Regions from separate parts of the Streptomyces sp. NPDC005393 genome, predicted to be linked through region 2. Evidence: riboswitches for the same ligand, from Rfam matches in the RefSeq annotation. Region 2 holds a riboswitch; each other region holds the start of a gene.
The links. Region 2 has a riboswitch for glycine ahead of gcvP (aminomethyl-transferring glycine dehydrogenase). Riboswitches for the same ligand answer to the same signal wherever they lie in the genome.
Positions count from the first base shown of each region.

Region 1: another riboswitch for glycine. It lies ahead of gcvT (glycine cleavage system aminomethyltransferase GcvT); the one in region 2 lies ahead of gcvP (aminomethyl-transferring glycine dehydrogenase).
Region 3: another riboswitch for glycine. It lies ahead of gcvP (aminomethyl-transferring glycine dehydrogenase); the one in region 2 lies ahead of gcvP (aminomethyl-transferring glycine dehydrogenase).

Region 1 covers NZ_JBEXFG010000001.1:427,498-433,575, reverse strand. Annotated here, with positions in the region: gene ABZS71_RS02155 (enhanced serine sensitivity protein SseB C-terminal domain-containing protein) at 1-106, opposite strand, end outside; gene ABZS71_RS02150 (enhanced serine sensitivity protein SseB) at 265-1,035, opposite strand; gene ABZS71_RS02145 (AAA family ATPase) at 1,542-2,225, opposite strand; glycine riboswitch at 2,387-2,497, shown strand; gene gcvT (glycine cleavage system aminomethyltransferase GcvT) at 2,659-3,786, shown strand; gene gcvH (glycine cleavage system protein GcvH) at 3,887-4,267, shown strand; gene glyA (serine hydroxymethyltransferase) at 4,292-5,557, shown strand; gene ABZS71_RS02125 (L-serine ammonia-lyase) at 5,652-6,078, shown strand, end outside.
Region 2 covers NZ_JBEXFG010000003.1:70,693-76,770, forward strand. Annotated here, with positions in the region: gene gcvP (aminomethyl-transferring glycine dehydrogenase) at 1-2,614, opposite strand, end outside; glycine riboswitch at 2,766-2,861, opposite strand; glycine riboswitch at 3,193-3,289, opposite strand; gene ABZS71_RS04845 (dipeptidase) at 3,666-5,039, shown strand; gene ABZS71_RS04850 (SRPBCC family protein) at 5,124-5,837, opposite strand; gene ABZS71_RS04855 (XdhC/CoxI family protein) at 5,841-6,078, opposite strand, start outside.
Region 3 covers NZ_JBEXFG010000055.1:8,051-14,128, reverse strand. Annotated here, with positions in the region: gene gcvP (aminomethyl-transferring glycine dehydrogenase) at 1-2,403, opposite strand, end outside; glycine riboswitch at 2,594-2,691, opposite strand; gene ABZS71_RS30755 (PRC-barrel domain-containing protein) at 2,818-3,138, shown strand; gene ABZS71_RS30750 (DNA polymerase IV) at 3,111-4,532, opposite strand; gene ABZS71_RS30745 (MerR family transcriptional regulator) at 4,941-5,567, opposite strand; gene ABZS71_RS30740 (bifunctional nuclease family protein) at 5,762-6,078, opposite strand, start outside.

The DNA of each region.
Region 1 (6,078 bases), on a different contig from region 2:
AGCCGGGCGCACCGTGCCACAGCAGCATCCAGACCTCGCCCTCGGCGAGGGCGTGCAGCAGCGCCTCGTAGGCGTCGTACCGGCCGGGAGCGACCTGCTGCAGCATCCGCTCCACCTGACCGGCCGCAGCCCCCCAATCCGCGCCCGCGCTCACCTGGGTCCGCCCCTCTCTCGGCCTTGCCCACACCTCACCGAGGCGCGTCGTCACGCCCCGCCTGGTCATCAAACCAGCTTACGGGCCCCCGCAGCGGGCCCTGGGGTGAGTCAGAGGTCACGGTCGTAGAACGGCCGCACGCGCTCGAGCATCCAGTCCGCGACCGGGTCCTGGGCGACGTCCAGCAGAACGAGCTGCACCGGCCACGGCAACGGCACCGAGCCGAGCGCGCGGCCCAGCGCTTCCACCGCGAAGGCCTGGCCGTCCGGGCCGGGCGCATCGAGCTCGACGCCGACGAAGAGCGCGGGCGCGTCGCCCTCGACGCTGGCCAGGGCGCGCCGGGCGGTCCGCACCCCGGTCTCCTTGGCGAACTCGATCCCGGCGGCGGCCAGGAAGTCGACCGGCTCGTCCTGCCAGTCGGGCTCGAAGAGCCGCACCCGGCCGCCGGTGGCCGATCCGTCGAGTTCCGTACGCCCGGCGCGGCACAGCCGCGCGACAGCGGGGGGCGGAAGCGGTACGCCAACCGCACCACCGGGGTTCACCGCGATGCCGAGTTTGGGCGGCAGGCCGCGGGCGAACTCGACGGCCGGGGCGATGGTGAACGGCATATGGGCGCCGACGACTTGCAGAAACTGCTGCTGGGAGCTGAACACCGGAACATACGCGGCGCCGTCGATCTCCATGGTGGGCAGATCGAGGCTCGGGCTGTCGGGGCCCCCGCCGTTCGGCAGCGGAACCCAGATATGGCTGCGGGCAAGCGTCTCGACGATGCGCGCCCCGGCCCCCGGGACCTCGACCGAGGCGGCGAGCACCTCTTCGAGCTCATTGCCCGGGAACGCGGGATAAGCGCTGTCGGGGAATCCACCGTGAGCCGATGTCATACCGGGCTGCTCCGGGAAACTCATGTTCGTCCAACCACCATCTCGTCCGGCCTTCACCAGCACCTTAACGCCCTTTGTCAGGGCTCGGTTCGCCTCCGGGGCGCTCGAGCCACTGTCGACAGTCGACCGTGCTCGGCCCCCCTTTTTTTCAGGGCTCGGTTCGCCTCCGGGGCGCTCAAGCCACTGTCGACGGTCGACCGTGCTCGGCCACTCGTTCCTCGCGGCCTCCGCGCGCTCTCCCTTTCGACAGCGGCGCGCCCCTTCGGCTCACTCGCCACGGAGCCGGGGGCACCCCACAACGATGGGAGCCCTCCCGGCCTGCGCTCGCTCTCTCCTTCGACACCGGCGCGCCCCACCGGCTCGCCCCCAGCCGGAGGTCCGACCCGAGGCTCGACACCGGCGCGCCCCAATCGGCTCGCCCCCAGCTACCGCTGGGAGGTGCCCCCACGAGGCTCCACGGCGGCGCGCCCCTTTGGCGTAGCGCCCAATTTGGCGTAGCACCCACGTCACTCGAAGGAGATACCACGCAACGCGTTCGCGGTCGACCGGTCCAGCAGCACCGCGGAGGCGCAGCCCTCGGGCGGCCGACCGGCCTCCACCCGCGAGACCAGCCGGCGCACCGCGCGCCGATGCCGTCCGAAGGCGTAGCCCGAGACGCCGCGGCCCCGTGCGGCCTGCCCCTGAAGCGCCACCGCCGGCTCCACGTCCAGCAGCACCATATGGAGCCGGCGGCCGCTGCGCCGCGCGTCCCGTGCCAGCCAGCGGCGGACCCACGCCAGCGAGCCGCAGTCGTGCACGACCACGCTCGCGCCCGAGCGCAGCGCACGGCGCAGGCCCGCGTAGTGCGCGCACCGGACCAGCGGGCGGTACAGCGCGTACGGCAGCCAGCGGGGCAGCCGGCCCTCCCATGACGCGCGGGTGTCCTGTGAGTCGACTCGTATGACGGCGGCGCCGCCGTGGTCCAGGACCGGCACCGCCCGGTTGATCAGAGTGGTCTTGCCGCTGCCCGGCAGCCCGGAGGCGACCAGCACATCCCGCGCCGGGTAGCGCAGCTCGCGCGGTCCCGCGGCGGCGCGCAGGTCGTGCACGGCGGCTCTGCGCCCCGGCCGGAGCGTGTCGGCGGCCGGCGCCTCACCCCGCCGCGCGGGCAGGGGTCCATGGGTCGTCGCATATGTTCCCTGCCCCTGCACCGTGATCGTCCTCCCAGGTCGGTCACTGCGGCTCGTACCCGAAGAGTGTCAAGAAAAGGTAATGTCCATCAAGGCGCTCGCTCGCGGTCCTGGTCACATTGCGGGGCTTCCCTTCTCGCCCATACGTGCGATGATGTGCGCGCAACTCCATACCGGCCGCTTGAATCCGCGCGGGAGAGTCCTTGGTCACCGGCAGCCGTGCCGGGCGTCCGGGGCGCCGAAGGAGCAAGTCCTCCCTTGAATCTCTCAGGCCCGAATACCGCGCGGGCGAGGCAGATCTGAAAAGCGAGCCGCTGGTGTGGCTCCACCCAAGGTGCAAGCCGAAGGCCCTCTTGTTGTGAGGGGAGTCACGGCGAACCTCTCAGGTTCCGATGACAGATGGGGAGGACCGTCCCTGTCGTCGCCGCAATCCTGATCCTGGGAGCTGTGAATCATGTCCGACGCCCCGCCCACGCCACGCCGTACCGCGCTGGACGCGACCCACCGTGCGCTCGGCGCCACCATTACCGACTTCGCCGGCTGGGACATGCCGCTGCGCTACGGCAGCGAGCGCGACGAGCACACCGCGGTGCGCACCCGCGCCGGGCTCTTCGACCTCTCCCACATGGGTGAGATCACTCTCACCGGGCCCCAGGCGGCCGAGGCCCTGGACTACGCCCTGGTCGGTCATCTCTCGGCGCTGGCCGTGGGCCGCGCCCGCTACACCATGATCTGCGACATCGAGGGCGGCATCCTCGACGACCTGATCGTCTACCGCCTCGCCGAGCAGGAGTTCCTGGTCGTGGCCAACGCCTCCAACGCCCAGGTGGTGCTGGACGCGCTGACCGAGCGCGCCACCGGCTTCGAGACGGCCGTACGGGACGACCGCGACGCCTACGCGCTGATCGCCGTCCAGGGGCCCGAGTCCCCGGGGATCCTGAAGAGCCTCACCGACGCCGATCTCGACGGCCTGAAGTACTACGCGGGGCTCCCGGGCACCGTCGCGGGCGTCTCCGCGCTGATCGCCCGCACCGGCTACACGGGCGAGGACGGCTTCGAGCTGTTCGTCGCGCCGGACGACGCCGAGCGGGTCTGGCAGGCGCTGACGGAGGTGGGGGCTCCGGTGGGTCTGGTTCCCTGCGGTCTGTCCTGCCGGGACACGCTGCGGCTGGAGGCCGGGATGCCGCTGTACGGGCATGAGCTGTCCACCGACACGACGCCCTTCGACGCGGGGCTCGGCCGGGTGGTGAAGTTCGAGAAGGCCGGTGACTTCGTCGGGCGCCAGGCGCTGGAGGCCGCGGCGCGCCAGGCGGAGAGCCGGCCGCCGCGCGCGCTGGTGGGCCTGATCGCGGCCGGCCGCCGGGTGCCGCGCGCCGGATACGCCGTCGTAGCGGCGGACGGCTCGCGGATCGGCCAGGTCACCTCGGGTGCGCCCTCCCCGACGCTGGGCAAGCCGATCGCGATGGCGTACGTCGACGCGGAGCACGCGGGGCCCGGCACCGACGGTGTGTCGGTGGACATCCGCGGTACCCAGGAGCCGTACGAGGTCGTCGCGCTCCCCTTCTACCGGCGCGGGCGCTGAGCCCCGCGGTGCCCGCGGCATCGCGGCGCCGCATTCCACCCCGTCCCACCAGTCAAGACCCGTTTCCCAAGCACTCCCCCGTATCCAGGAGAATCGGACCATGAGCAACCCCCAGCAGCTGCGCTACAGCAAGGAGCACGAGTGGCTGTCGGCCGCCGACGAGGACGGCGTGTCGACCATCGGCATCACCGAATACGCGGCCAACGCGCTCGGCGATGTCGTCTATGTCCAGCTCCCGGATGTCGGTTCCGCCGTCGCCGCCGGTGAGACCTGCGGTGAGCTGGAGTCCACGAAGTCGGTCAGCGACCTGTACGCGCCCGTCTCCGGCGAGGTCACCGAGATCAACGAGGACGTGGTGAACGACCCGGCGCTGGTGAATTCCGCCCCCTTCGAGGGCGGCTGGCTGTTCAGGGTGAGGGTGACGGACGAGCCGGAGGACCTACTCTCCGCCGACGAGTACACCACCTTCGCCGGAAACTGACCCTCCTCTTCGATCGGGACCCTGATGTCGCTTCTCAACAGCTCCCTGCACGAGCTCGACCCGGATGTCGCCGCCGCCGTCGACGCCGAACTCCACCGCCAGCAGTCCACCCTGGAGATGATCGCCTCGGAGAACTTCGCTCCGGCGGCCGTCATGGAGGCCCAGGGCTCGGTCCTCACCAACAAGTACGCCGAGGGCTACCCCGGCCGCCGGTACTACGGCGGCTGTGAGCATGTCGATGTGGTCGAGCAGATCGCCATCGACCGGGTCAAGGAGCTCTTCGGCGCCGAGGCCGCCAATGTCCAGCCGCACTCGGGCGCCCAGGCCAACGCGGCCGCGATGTTCGCGCTGCTCTCCCCCGGCGACACCATCCTGGGTCTGAGCCTGGCGCACGGCGGCCATCTGACCCATGGCATGAAGATCAACTTCTCCGGCAAGCTCTACGACGTGGTCCCCTACCACGTGGACGCCGAGACCGGTCTGGTCGACATGGACGAGGTCGAGCGCCTCGCCAAGGAGCACCGCCCCAAGCTCGTGATCGCGGGCTGGTCCGCCTACCCGCGCCAGCTCGACTTCGCGGCCTTCCGCCGGATCGCGGACGAGGTCGGCGCGTACCTCATGGTCGACATGGCCCACTTCGCGGGTCTGGTCGCGGCCGGGCTGCACCCCTCGCCCGTACCGCACGCCCATGTGGTGACCACCACCACCCACAAGACCCTGGGCGGCCCGCGCGGCGGTGTGATCCTCTCCACGGCCGACCTGGCCAAGAAGATCAACTCGGCGGTCTTCCCGGGCCAGCAGGGCGGTCCGCTGGAGCATGTGATCGCGGCCAAGGCGGTCTCCTTCAAGATCGCCGCGAGCTCCGCCTTCAAGGAGCGCCAGGAGCGCACGCTCGAGGGCGCGAAGCTGCTCGCCGACCGCCTCACCCAGCCCGACGTGCGCGAGGCCGGCGTCTCCGTCCTCTCCGGCGGCACCGACGTCCACCTCGTCCTGGTCGATCTTCGCGACTCCGAGCTGGACGGCCGTCAGGCCGAGGACCGCCTGCACGAGGTCGGCATCACCGTCAACCGCAACGCCATCCCGAACGACCCGCGGCCCCCGATGGTCACCTCGGGTCTGCGGATCGGCACCCCGGCGCTGGCCACGCGCGGCTTCACCGCGGAGGACTTCCGCGAGGTCGCCGACATCATCGCCGAGACCCTCAAGCCGTCGTACGACGCCGAGTCGCTGAAGGCCCGGGTCACGACGCTGGCCGACAAGCACCCGCTCTACCCGCATCTGGGCAAGTAACCGGCGCCGGCCGCGGGGGGCGCCGGCCCCGGCGCCCCCCGCACCGCACCACCCCGCACCCCGCACGCCCCCGTGCAGCGAAGGAGTTCACCCGGTGGCCATCTCCGTCTTCGACCTCTTCTCGATCGGCATCGGTCCCTCCAGCTCTCATACGGTCGGCCCGATGCGGGCGGCGCGGATGTTCGTCCGCCGGCTGAAGAACGAGGGTCTGCTGGCCCACACCTCCTCCGTACGCGCCGAGCTCTTCGGCTCGCTCGGCGCCACCGGCCATGGCCACGGCACCCCGAAGGCCGTCCTGCTGGGCCTGGAGGGCCACTCCCCGCGCACCGTCGACGTCGAGGCGGCCGACGGCGAGGTGGAACGTATCCGCACCACCAAGCGGCTGCGGCTGCTCGGCGCCGAGATCGGCGCCGGCCAGGAGATCGACTTCGATGAGCCGTCCCAGCTGATCCTGCACCGCCGCCGCTCCCTGCCGTACCACGCCAACGGGATGACACTGCTGGCCTACGACGCCGACGGCC
Region 2 (6,078 bases):
CCGCGCGGATCGCGATCATGGCCTCGCAGAAGCGGTCCAGCTCCTGCAGGCTCTCGCTCTCCGTCGGCTCGACCATCAGCGTCCCGGCGACCGGGAAGCTCATCGTCGGTGCGTGGAAGCCGTAGTCGATGAGCCGCTTGGCGATGTCGTCGACCGTCACACCCGTGGCGGCGGTGATCGGGCGTACGTCGAGGATGGACTCGTGCGCGACGAGGTCGTCCTCCCCGGCGTACAGGACCGGGAAGTGCGGCGCGAGCCGACGGGCGACGTAGTTGGCGCTCAGCACGGCAGTTTGGGTCGCCTCGGTCAGCCCCTCGGCGCCCATCATCCGGATGTAGGCCCACGGGATCGGCAGGATGCCGGCGCTGCCGAACGGTGCGGCGCTCACCGCCCCGATCCCGTCGCGGCGCTCCGTGTCGGGGTGCAGCGGGTGGGTGGGCAGGTACGGCGCGAGGTGCGCGCGCACGGCGACCGGGCCGACGCCCGGCCCGCCGCCGCCGTGCGGGATGCAGAACGTCTTGTGGAGGTTGAGGTGTGACACGTCGCCGCCGAATTCACCGGGCTTGGCGACCCCGAGCAGCGCGTTGAGGTTGGCGCCGTCGACGTACACCTGTCCGCCGTACTCGTGCACCAGCTCGCACAGCCGGGTGATGCTCTCCTCGTAGACGCCGTGCGTCGAGGGGTAGGTCACCATGATCGCGGCCAGGTCGTCGGCGTGCTTCGCGCACTTGGCCTCGAGGTCGTCGAGGTCGACCGTGCCGTCGGGCCGTGACGCCACCACGGCGACGCGCATGCCGGCCAGGGCGGCCGAGGCGGCGTTGGTGCCGTGCGCGCTTGCCGGGATCAGGCATACGTCGCGTCCGGCCTGGCCGTTGCTCCGGTGGTAGGCGCGGATCGCCAGCAGGCCCGCGAGCTCGCCCTGCGATCCGGCGTTGGGCTGGATGGAGACCTTGGCGTAGCCGGTGACCTCGGCCAGCCAGGTCTCGAGCTGCTCCGTCAGGGCCATGTACCCGGCCGCGTCCGTGATGGCCGCGAACGGGTGCAGGTCGGCGAACCCGGGCCAGCTGACCGGCTCCATCTCTGTGGTCGCGTTGAGCTTCATCGTGCAGGACCCGAGCGGGATCATGCCGCGGTCCAGCGCGAAGTCCCGGTCGGCGAGCTTGCGCAGGTAGCGCAGCATCGAGGTCTCGGAGCGGTGCTGGTGGAAGACCGGGTGGGTGAGGAAGGGGGAGGTGCGGCGCAGCCCCGACGGCAGCGCCGCCGGGGCGCCGGCCGCCAGCCCGTCCAGGCCGTCGCCGGCCCAGCCGAAGGCGTCGAGTACGAGGCGGACGTGGTCCTCCGTGGTGGCCTCGGAGCAGGAGACGCCGACGTGGTCGCCGTCCACCAGCCGCACCCGCAGGCCCTTGTCGTGCGCGGCCGCGACGACCTCCTCGGCACGGCCGGGGACCCGCACCAGCAGGGTGTCGAAGAACTCGCGGTGCACCACCGTGATCCCGCTCGCCCGCAGGCCCGCGGCGATGAGCGTGGCGTACCGGTGCGTCCGCCGGGCGATCTCGGTCAGACCGTCGGGGCCGTGGTAGACGGCGTACATCGACGCGACCACGGCGAGCAGCACCTGCGCCGTGCAGATGTTGGAGGTCGCCTTGTCGCGCCGGATGTGCTGCTCGCGGGTCTGCAGGGCGAGGCGGTACGCCGGCCGGCCGGCGTCGTCCACGGACACGCCCACGAGCCTGCCGGGCAGGTGACGTTCGAGCCCTGCGCGGACCGCGATGTAGCCGGCGTGCGGCCCGCCGTAGAACAGGGGGACACCGAACCGCTGGGACGATCCCACGACGATGTCGGCGCCGTACTCCCCCGGTGGCACGAGCAGGGTGAGCGCCAGCAGGTCGGCGGTCACGGTGACCAGCGCCCCGCGTGCCCGTGCCGCAGCGGTCACCTCGCGCAGGTCGCGGATCGCGCCCGAGCACCCGGGGTAGGACAGCACCATCCCGAAGAAGTCGTCCTCAGGCAGCGGCTTGGCGAGGTCGATCTCGATGATCTCGATGCCGACCGCGGCTGCACGCGTGCGCAGGACGTCGAGGGTCTGCGGCAGGGTGTCGCGGTCGACCAGGACGCGGGGGGAGCTCTTCTTGCCTGCGACGCGGCGCATGACCGTGACGGCCTCGGCGACCGCCGTACCCTCGTCCAGCAGCGATGCGTTGGCAGTCGGCAGCCCGGTGAGGTCGCCGACCATGGTCTGGAAATTGATCAGCGCCTCGAGTCGGCCCTGGCTGATCTCCGGCTGGTACGGCGTGTAGGCGGTGTACCACGCCGGGTCTTCCAGCACGTTGCGCCGGATCACTGCGGGCGTGGTGGTCGCGTGGTAGCCGAGGCCGATCATCGGGACGGCCGCAGTGTTCCTGCTCGCGATCTCCTGCAGCTCGGCGCGCACCTCGGCCTCGGTGGCGGCGGGGGGCAGGTTCAGGTCGGAGGTGCTCCGGATGCCGCTCGGAACGGCGGCGTCAATGAGCGCGGCCAGCGTCGGGTAGCCGACTTCGGCCAGCATCTTGGCGCGGTCGGCATCGCTGACGCCGATGTGACGGGTGGCGAACGCGCCGGACGCGGATGAGGTCATGGCGGGAGGCTCCCTGTTGGAGGCACCGCGGACGCGGCACCGTGGACGGGTGACCTCCCCGCTCTGTCATCGGTACCTGAGAGCTTCACCACCGGATCCGGCGGTTTGCACCGTGGGCGCAGGACGTGACGTCCTGTCTTTCCAGAGGAGCCTCGCCGAAGCGGTAGTTGGGCCTGAGAGATTCTGGGGAGAGTTGCTCCTTCGGCGCCTCGCCAAGGGTGGGCGAGGACTCTCCCGCCTCGGTTCGAACAGCTCGATGTTCAGTTGTCGGGCCTGGCCGAAAGGTCAGGTGGGCGTGATCAGGTCGAACACCACGGTGGCGGCAGCGACGCAGGTGATCTCGACGCAGTCATGGGCCGGGGCGGCGAGGTGTTCCGGGCTCCGAGAGACCATGCGCGAAGGTTGAACGTAGACGGGGTACAGCGAACCATGGAGACCTCCTCGAGTGTCGAGCACAGGCAGGAGCCCGTGCGGCCGAGTGAGCCTCCCCCTCTGTCATTGGCCTGAGAGCTTCGCCGCGGGAATCCGCGGCTTGCACCGTGGGCGAGGCGCGTGAGCGCCTGCTTTCCAGAGTTCGCCTCCTCTGCGCGGTAACGAGGCCTGAGAGTTTCCGGGGAGGATTTGCTCCTTCGGCGCCACGCCAACACAGAACGTGGACTCTCCCGCACAGAATCTTCAGCTCGGAGTCTTTGTTGTCCGATCCTTCGGACGGCAACTTACGGGCACCCCATGCGGCCGTCAAGTGCCCCGCGACGTAGCTGATGGCCGTCCGGTCGATAGCCCGACACTGCGGTGCAGACTGCATGGTTCTGCGTAATGATTTGTAGGAGTCCACGGAGATGTGCTGGGAGTGGCGGCCTATTTTCTGGATACGCGTTTTCTTTCCGGGAACAGCGTCCGCCGTCGGGGCACGGCTGTCGTGCACGCCGCCCCAATGCCGGCGGGCCCCCGATCACCAGGCCGTCCCCAAGGGCGGCCCAAAGACGCGCCGAGCTCCGGGTGATTGCGGCCGTGACCCGCGTAACCCTGTAGCACCTACGAGGAGATATCGATGACCTCCCCGCCCGCGACCGCGCTGGCCGAGACCATCGCGTCGCTCATGCCGCGCGCCAAGACTGAGCTCGCCGAACTGGTTGCATTCCAGTCCGTGGCCGACCCCGCCCAGTTCCCGAAGAGTGAGTGCGAGGCCGCCGCGAATTGGGTCGCCGACCTGCTCCGCGCGGAGGGGTTCAGGGACGTCGCACTGTTGGACACCCCGGACGGTACGCGTTCCGTATACGGATATCTTCCCGGCCCTGCGGATGCCCGGACCGTGCTGCTTTACGCCCACTACGATGTGCAGCCACCACTTGATGAATCCGCCTGGCTCTCGCCCCCGTTCGAGCTTGCCGAGCGCGACGGGCGCTGGTACGGGCGTGGTGCGGCCGACTGCAAGGGCGGCCTGATCATGCACATTCTCGCGCTGCGTGCGCTCAAGGCCAATGGCGGGATACCGGTCGGCGTCAAGGTTGTCGTAGAAGGTTCGGAGGAGCAGGGCACCGGAGGCCTGCAGCAGTACGCCGAGCAGCACCCGGAACTGCTTTCGGCCGACGCGATCGTCATCGGTGACGCCGGCAACTTCCGTGCCGGGCTGCCGACAGTCACCGCGACTCTGCGCGGCATGGCGTTGATGCGCGTGGAGGTGAACACTCTTGAGGGCAATCTCCACTCAGGCCAATTCGGTGGAGCCGCGCCCGACGCGCTCGCCGCGCTGATCCGCGTCCTCGACTCGCTGCGGGACGAGGACGGCTCGACGACCGTGGATGGACTGGCCGCGGACGGAACATGGGAGGGACTGCAGTACCAGGAGGAGGACTTCCGGCGGGACGCCGGGGTTCTCACAGGGGTGGCACTGACGGGTAGCGGAACGATCGCGGACCGTCTGTGGGCGCGGCCGTCCGTCACTGTGCTCGGCATCGACTGCCCGTCGGCGACCGGCGCCACTGCGTCGATTCAGGCGTCCGCACGCGCGCTGGTCAGCCTGCGGGTGCCACCAGGGACCGAAGTGGCTGGGGCGGCCACACTGCTGACCGCGCATCTCGATGCCAAGGTCCCCTGGGGTGCGCGGGTCGCGGTGGAGCAGGTTGGCCAGGGGCAGCCGTTCCAAGTGGACACCACCAGCCCGGCGTACACATCGATGGCGGAGGCCATGCGGATCGCCTACCCGGGGGAGGAGATGCAAGTCGCCGGTCAAGGCTTCTCGATCCCGCTTTGCAACACACTGGCCTCGATTTACCCGAAGGCGGAGATCCTATTGATCGGCCTTAGCGAGCCGGAGGCGCAGATCCACGCGGTGAACGAAAGCGTGTCGCCTCAAGAGCTGGAGCGGCTCTCGCTCACCGAGGCGCTGTTCCTGATCAGGTACGCGGATTCGAAGAGGAGCTGACGGCCGGCGGGCGGCAGTGGCCGTCGGCGGGGCCCCTCTTCGGGGCCCCGCCGACGAGCCGGTTGACCGGCCTGCGCAGACCGATCAATTGCTGGTGAAATACCAGGCCAGGAGAATCGAGAGGACGATGAGCAGTGTCGCGCCGGCAAGCCTTGGCACGATTCGCCTCGCCACGGGACCGACCGCCTCGAGCAGATCCAGGTGGTCTTCCGCGACACGGAGGCGAGTCCCCGCGGTGGCGGGAGCCGTGAGGCTGGTGGGAGCGCCGCCGCCGTTGGATGCCGCTGCGGGGAGCTGCGACACAGCGTCCTGGTGGGCGTCCTTGTCTTGTGACGGCTCAGAGGTGGCCGACTCAGAGGTGGCCAGCTCGGCAGACAGAGCCTGGGCGAACCGATCGATCAACGCCGACGAGACATCCTGAATGGCCCCGCGGCCGAACTGTGCGGGCTTCCCGGTCAACTTGAGCTGCGTGATCACGTGGACCTCGGTCTCGTTGCCGCGTTCACGCAGGGATGTCTCCACCGTCGCACTTGCGGTTCCGGCGCTCTTGCTGTCCTTACCGGTTGCTTCGATGACGACCCGGCGAGCGATCTCGTCCCTGACCACGAATCGGGCCTGGCCTCGGTAGGTCATCATGATCGGGCCGAGCTTGACGCGCATCCGCGCCGAGATGTCATCGCCGTCGACAGAGTCCAGTGTCGCCCCTGGAACGCATGCCACCACCCGCTCGACATCGAGCAGGACCGGCCACGCCTGGTCCGCGGGCAGGGGTACGGTGAAGGTGTTTTCGAGCTGCATGGATCACTCCCTGAGATCTGCCAGCAATGCGGTCGGTCGGGCACTTCCGCGGTGAATGGGGCCATCGATCCGCGACAGGCGCTCGCCGGTTCCACCCGCCCGGGATTGGACGATCTCGGCCGCGATGGATATCGCGGTTTCCTCCGGGGTGTGCGAACCGATGTCCAGACCGATTGGCGACGCGAGCCGCCGCAACTCGTCGTCGGTGACCCCCTGCTCCCGGAGCCGGTCGGTCCGGTCG
Region 3 (6,078 bases), on a different contig from region 2:
GTAGTTGGCGGAGAGCACCGCGACCTGGGTCGCGCGGCGCAGCCCCTCGGCGCCCATCAGCCGGATGTACGCCCAGGAGATCGGCAGGATCCCCGCGGAGCCCCACGGCGCGGCCGAGACCGGGCCGACGCCGGTGGCCGGACCCGCGGCGGGCTGCAGCGGATGGTTGGGGAGGTAGGGGGCCAGATGTTCGCGCACCGCGACCGGGCCGACGCCGGGGCCGCCGCCGCCGTGCGGGATGCAGAAGGTCTTGTGCAGATTCAGATGCGAGACATCGCCGCCGAACCGGCCCGGCTCGGCGAGCCCGACCAGCGCGTTGAGGTTGGCGCCGTCCACGTACACCTGGCCGCCCGCGTCGTGCACCGCCGCGCAGACCTCGGTGATGTGCTCCTCGAACACCCCGTGCGTGGAGGGGTAGGTGACCATGAGGACGGCCAGCTCGTCGCCGTACTGCTCGATCTTGGCGCGCAGATCGTCGGTGTCCACCTCGCCGTCCTCGCCGGTCTTGACCACGACGACCTTCATGCCGGCCATCACGGCGCTGGCCGCGTTGGTGCCGTGCGCGGAGGACGGGATCAGACAGACGGTGCGCCGGCTGTCCCCGTTGGCCCGGTGGTACGCCCGCACGGCCAGCAGCCCGGACAGCTCGCCCTGCGATCCGGCGTTCGGCTGGAGGGAGACCTTGTCGTAGCCGGTGACCTCGGCCAGCCGCTCCTCCAGCTCGCGGATCAGCGTCAGGTAGCCATGGGCCTGCTCGACCGGCACGAAGGGGTGCAGCGCGCCGAACTCGGGCCAGGTGACCGGCTCCATCTCGGTGGTGGCGTTGAGCTTCATGGTGCAGGAGCCGAGCGGGATCATGCCCCGGTCCAGGGCGTAGTCCCGGTCGGCCAGGCGCCGCAGATAGCGCAGCATCGCGGTCTCGGAGCGGTGCTGGTGGAAGACCGGGTGGCTCAGATACGCGTCGGTGCGCAGCAGACCCGCGGGCAGCGCCTCGCCCGCCGTGGCATCGAGCTCGTCGATACCGGGGACGCCGGGGCCGTCGCCGGCTCCGCCGTCCACGCCGAAGGCGGACCATACGGCGGCGAGCTGGGCGCGTCCGGTGGTCTCGTCACAGGCGATGCCGACGTGGTCGGCGTCGGTGAGCCGCAGGTTGACCCCGGCCTCACGGGCCGCGGCGACGACCACGGCGGCGCGGCCGGGCACCCGCGCGGTGAGGGTGTCGAAGAACGCGTCGTGCACGAGCTCGACACCGCCCGCCCGCAGCCCCTCGGCGAGGACGGCGGCGTAGCGGTGGGTGCGGCGGGCGATGGCCGCGAGCCCGTCGGGGCCGTGGTAGACCGCGTACATCCCGGCCATCACGGCCAGCAGGACCTGGGCGGTGCAGATGTTGCTGGTGGCCTTCTCCCGGCGGATGTGCTGCTCACGGGTCTGCAGCGCGAGCCGGTACGCCTTGTCGCCGTCGGCGTCCACGGAGACGCCGACGAGCCGGCCGGGCAGGTTGCGCGCGAACGACTCCCGTACGGCCATGAAGCCGGCGTGCGGGCCGCCGAAGCCCATCGGCACGCCGAACCGCTGGCTGCTGCCGACCGCGATGTCCGCGCCCAGCTCGCCGGGCGGGGTCAGCAGGGTGAGCGCGAGCAGATCGGCGGCGACGGTGACGATCGCCCCGAGCTCATGGGCCCGCTCGATGACGGGGCGCGGGTCGCGCACCGCGCCGGAGGCGCCCGGGTACTGGAGCAGCACGCCGAACACGCCGCGCTCGGCGGCCTCGTCCGGGATGCCGTCGGTCAGGTCGGCGACGACCACCTCGACACCGGCCGGCTCGGCGCGGGTCTGGATGACCGCGATGGTCTGCGGCAGACAGTCGGCGTCAACCAGGAAGACGCCCTCCTTGACCTTGCCGGCGCGCCGCGAGAGCGCCATGGCCTCGGCGGCGGCCGTGCCCTCGTCGAGCAGCGAGGAACCGGCGGTGGGCAGCCCGGTCAGGTCGGCGACGACGGTCTGGAAGTTCAGCAGGGCTTCCAGCCGGCCCTGGGAGATCTCCGGCTGATAGGGCGTGTACGCCGTGTACCAGGCGGGGTTCTCCATGACGTTGCGCAGGATCACCGGCGGGGTGAAGGTGCCGTAGTAGCCGAGGCCGATCATCGACGGCAGCACCTGATTGCGATCGGCGAGACCGCGCAGCTCGGCGAGGACCTCGGCCTCGCTGCGGGCCGGGGGCAGGCGCAGCGCCCCGGCGCTCTTTATGACGTCCGGCACGGCGGCCTCGGTCAGCTCGTCGAGCGAGCCGAAGCCGACCTGGGCGAGCATCTTGGCCTGCGCCTCACTGTCGGGACCGATATGGCGCTGCTCGAACGGAGTACAGCGCTCCAGGTCGGAGAGTGAGATGCGGTTGGCGGTCATCTGCGGGGGCCTCCTGGTCTGTAACGACCGGCGAGGGGCACCGCGGCGCGGGTGCCCGGACGGCCTCCCCCTCTGTCATCTCAACCTGAGAGCTTCACCGGTCCCCGTGCCGCGGACCGGCTTTCACCGTCGGTGAGGAGGGGTTCGGGAGCCGTACTCGCCCGTGGCCCACCCTGCTTTCCAGAGTGACCTCGCCCGCGCGGTACGTGTGCCTGAGAGATTCCGGGGAGGATTTGCTCCTTCGGCGCCTCCGACAGCGTCGGCGGAGGACTCTCCCGCACGGGGTCTGCAGCCACAGTCAGCGTACCAGCGCATCTGTCGCCGGGGCTGGTCACCGACCGCTCGAGTGGCCGTGCGCGGCGATGTGGCTTTTTGTAGGTATCACTGGAGAATTGCCACCCTGTGGGAGAGAGCGTGCAGACCGATATCGACCCGCGGACCCTGATCGGCCGCAAGGCATTCGACCGCGAGGGCGCCAAGATCGGCACCGTGGACGAGGTCTATCTCGACGACGCGACCGGCGAGCCCGAATGGGCGGCGGTACGCACCGGACTGTTCAGCCGGGACGTCTTCGTACCGCTCGAACCGAGCGAGGTCGTCGGCGACACGCTCCGGGTGCCGTACGACCGGGCACTGATCAAGGACGCGCCGGACTTCGGGGTCGGCCGCCATCTCTCTCCCGAGCAGGAGCTGCAGCTGTACCACCACTACGGGCTCGATGTGACCGGCGGCTGACCCCCGCCGACGCCTGCTTCCCGCTCCGCGGGCCGTACCAGCGGCAGCGGCTCGCCCGGCTCCAGCGCCGGGTCGTCGACGGGGAAGGTGCGCACCCGCCCCGGCTCCGACCAGGGTTCCTCGAACCGCACGGTCACCCGGCCCACCCCGCTCCCCTGCACCCAGCCCGCCCCGAACTCCGCATGCCGCACATCGGACCCCGGCAGCCAGCGCCGCGACTTCCCGGCGCCCTCAGCGGCCCCTTGCGCGCCCGCACCCGCGGGCTCGGGCATTTCGGCGCCCGAGGCCCGCTCCGCCTCCTCCAGGGCGTCGTGGGCGGCCTGCGCGGCCTGTGCGAAGAGATCCTCCTGGGTGAAGTCCGCGAGACCGCTCACGCCCACCCCCAGCAGCCGCACCCCCGCCGTGGTGTCCACGCCCTCGATCAGCCGCGCCGCGGCCTCCCGCACCACCCCCGGGTCGTCCGTGGGCCCGCGCAGGGTCTCCGACCGGGTGAGCGTCGAGAAGTCGTACCGCCGCACCTTGAGCACGACCGTGCGCCCCGAGCGGCCCGCGGCGCGCAGCCGCTGGACACAGCGGTCGGCGAGCCGCGCGACCTCCAGCTGCACCCGGGTGCGGTCGGTCAGGTCCACGTCGAAGGTGTCCTCCACGGATACGGATTTGGTGTCCCGCTCGGCGACCACGGGCCGCTCGTCCCGGCCGCTCGCCATCAGATGCAGCGACGCCCCGTGGGCCCGTCCCAGCAGCCGCACCAGCTCCGCCTCGCCCGCCTCCCGGGTCTCGGCCACGGTGTGGATCCCGGCCCGGCGCAGCGCCTCCGCCGTGGCGGGGCCGACGCCCGGAAGCGTACGCACCGGCAGGGGGTCGAGCAGCTCCCGCTCCGTCCCGGGCTCGATGATCACGAGGCCGTCGGGCTTGGCCTCCTCCGAGGCGATCTTGGCGAGCATCTTGGATCCGGCGAGCCCTACGGAGCCGGTCAGCCCGGTCGCCGCCCGGATATCGGCCCGCAGCCGCTCCCCCACGGCGCGCGCCGCCCGCGCGCTGGGCTCGGTGCCGCCCGCCTCCAGATCCACGAACGCCTCGTCCAGGCTCAGCGGCTCCACCAGCGGCGACAGGGTGTGCAGCAGGGCCATGACCACATCGCTCACCTGGCGGTAGAGGGTGAAGCGGGGGGTCAGATACGCCGCGTTCGGACACAGGCGGCGGGCCTGGGCCATCGCCATGGCCGAGTGGACCCCGAACACCCGCGCCTCGTACGAGGCCGTGGAGACGACGCCACGCGGCCCGAGACCGCCCACGATCACCGGCTTGCCGCGCAGGCTGGGCTTGGCCGCCTGCTCCGCCGCGGCGAAGAAGGCGTCCATGTCCAGATGCAGAATCGTCGGCGCGCCCCTCACATCTACCCCTTTTTTTGAGGGCTCGGTTCGCCTCCGGGGCGCTCAAGCCACTGTCGACGGTCGACCGTGCTCGACCCCTCGTTCCTCGGGGCCTCCGCGCGCTCTCCCTTACGACAGCGGCGCGCCCCTTCGGCTCGCCCCCAGCTACCGCTGGAAGGTGCCCCCAACCGGGAGCCGGGGGCACCCCAAACCGGATGGGAACCCGAAGGGCCTCCGCGCGCTCTCCCTTTCGACAGCGGCGCGCCCCTTCGGCTCGCCCCCAGCTACCGCTGGAAGGTGCCCCCAGCCGGGGGCCGGGGGCACCCCAAACCGGATGGGAACCCGAGCGGCCTCCGCGCGCCCTCCCTTACGACAGCGGCGCGACGACAGCGGCGCGCCCCAGCCGGGGCCCGTCTCGGACCCGCGCCCTCAGCCCGCCTTGTTGCGCCGGGCCGCGAGCTCGTCGGCGGGGTTGTGCCCGACGAGCGTCTCGCCAGTGTCCACCCGCTCGCCGTGCAGCTGGGACAGCGCGCTCTCGACATCCCGCCAGACGACGCCGACGGCGATCCCGAAGACGCCCTGGCCGCCCTGGAGGAGGTCGACGACCTCGTCGGGCGAGGTGCATTCGTAGACGGTCGCGCCGTCGCTCATCAGCGTCATCTGGGCGAGGTCGTCGAGACCGCGGGTCCGCAGATGCTGGACGGCCGCCCGGATGTTCTGCAGGGACACGCCGGTGTCCAGCAGCCGCTTCACGATCTTCAGGACGACGACGTCCCGGAAGCTGTAGAGCCGCTGGCTGCCCGAGCCGTACGCGGGCCGCACGCTCGGCTCCACCAGCCCCGTACGGGCCCAGTAGTCCAACTGGCGGTAGGTGATGCCCGCGGCCGCGCATGCGGTGGGGCCGCGGTAACCGACCCGCTCCCTCCCCCCCGCGGCGGGCTCACGCGGCGGCGCGGCCTGTGCCGCGACCCGAGCTTTGAGTGCCGGATCGGCCGGTGCGCTCCCTGGGAGCGTATACGGACCGCCGGCCGCTGTGCCGTCGCCGGTGCTTCTCACGCCGACCTCCGTCCTCGACCTGCCATCTTGAAGGTAGGCAGTCACCCGGGGTGCGTCAACGATCGCCACACTCGGCACGCCGAGTGATAATCACCCTGAGGGTGGTTTCCCGTGTCCCTCTTCCGGGAAAGGCTACTCGAATGCGCTGGCGAGGACCGGCAGACCGCCCACGGACGGCGGTTCACTGACCCAGGTCACTGGCTGCTGGTGCCGAAGTCCTCGGGCGAGATCTGGTCGAGGAACTCGCGGAACTTCTCCACCTCGTCCTCCTGCTCGTCCGGGATCGCGATACCCGCGTCGTCCAGCACCCCGTCACTGCCGTAGATCGGCGTCCCGGTGCGCAGCGCGAGCGCTATGGCGTCGGACGGCCGCGCACTGACCTCCACGCCGCTGGCGAAGACCAGCTCCGCGTAGAAGACCCCCTCCCGCAGATCCGTGATCCGGACCTCCGTGAGCTGCTGGCCGACCGCCTCGAGTACGTCCTTGAAAAGGTCGTGGGTCAGCGGGCGCG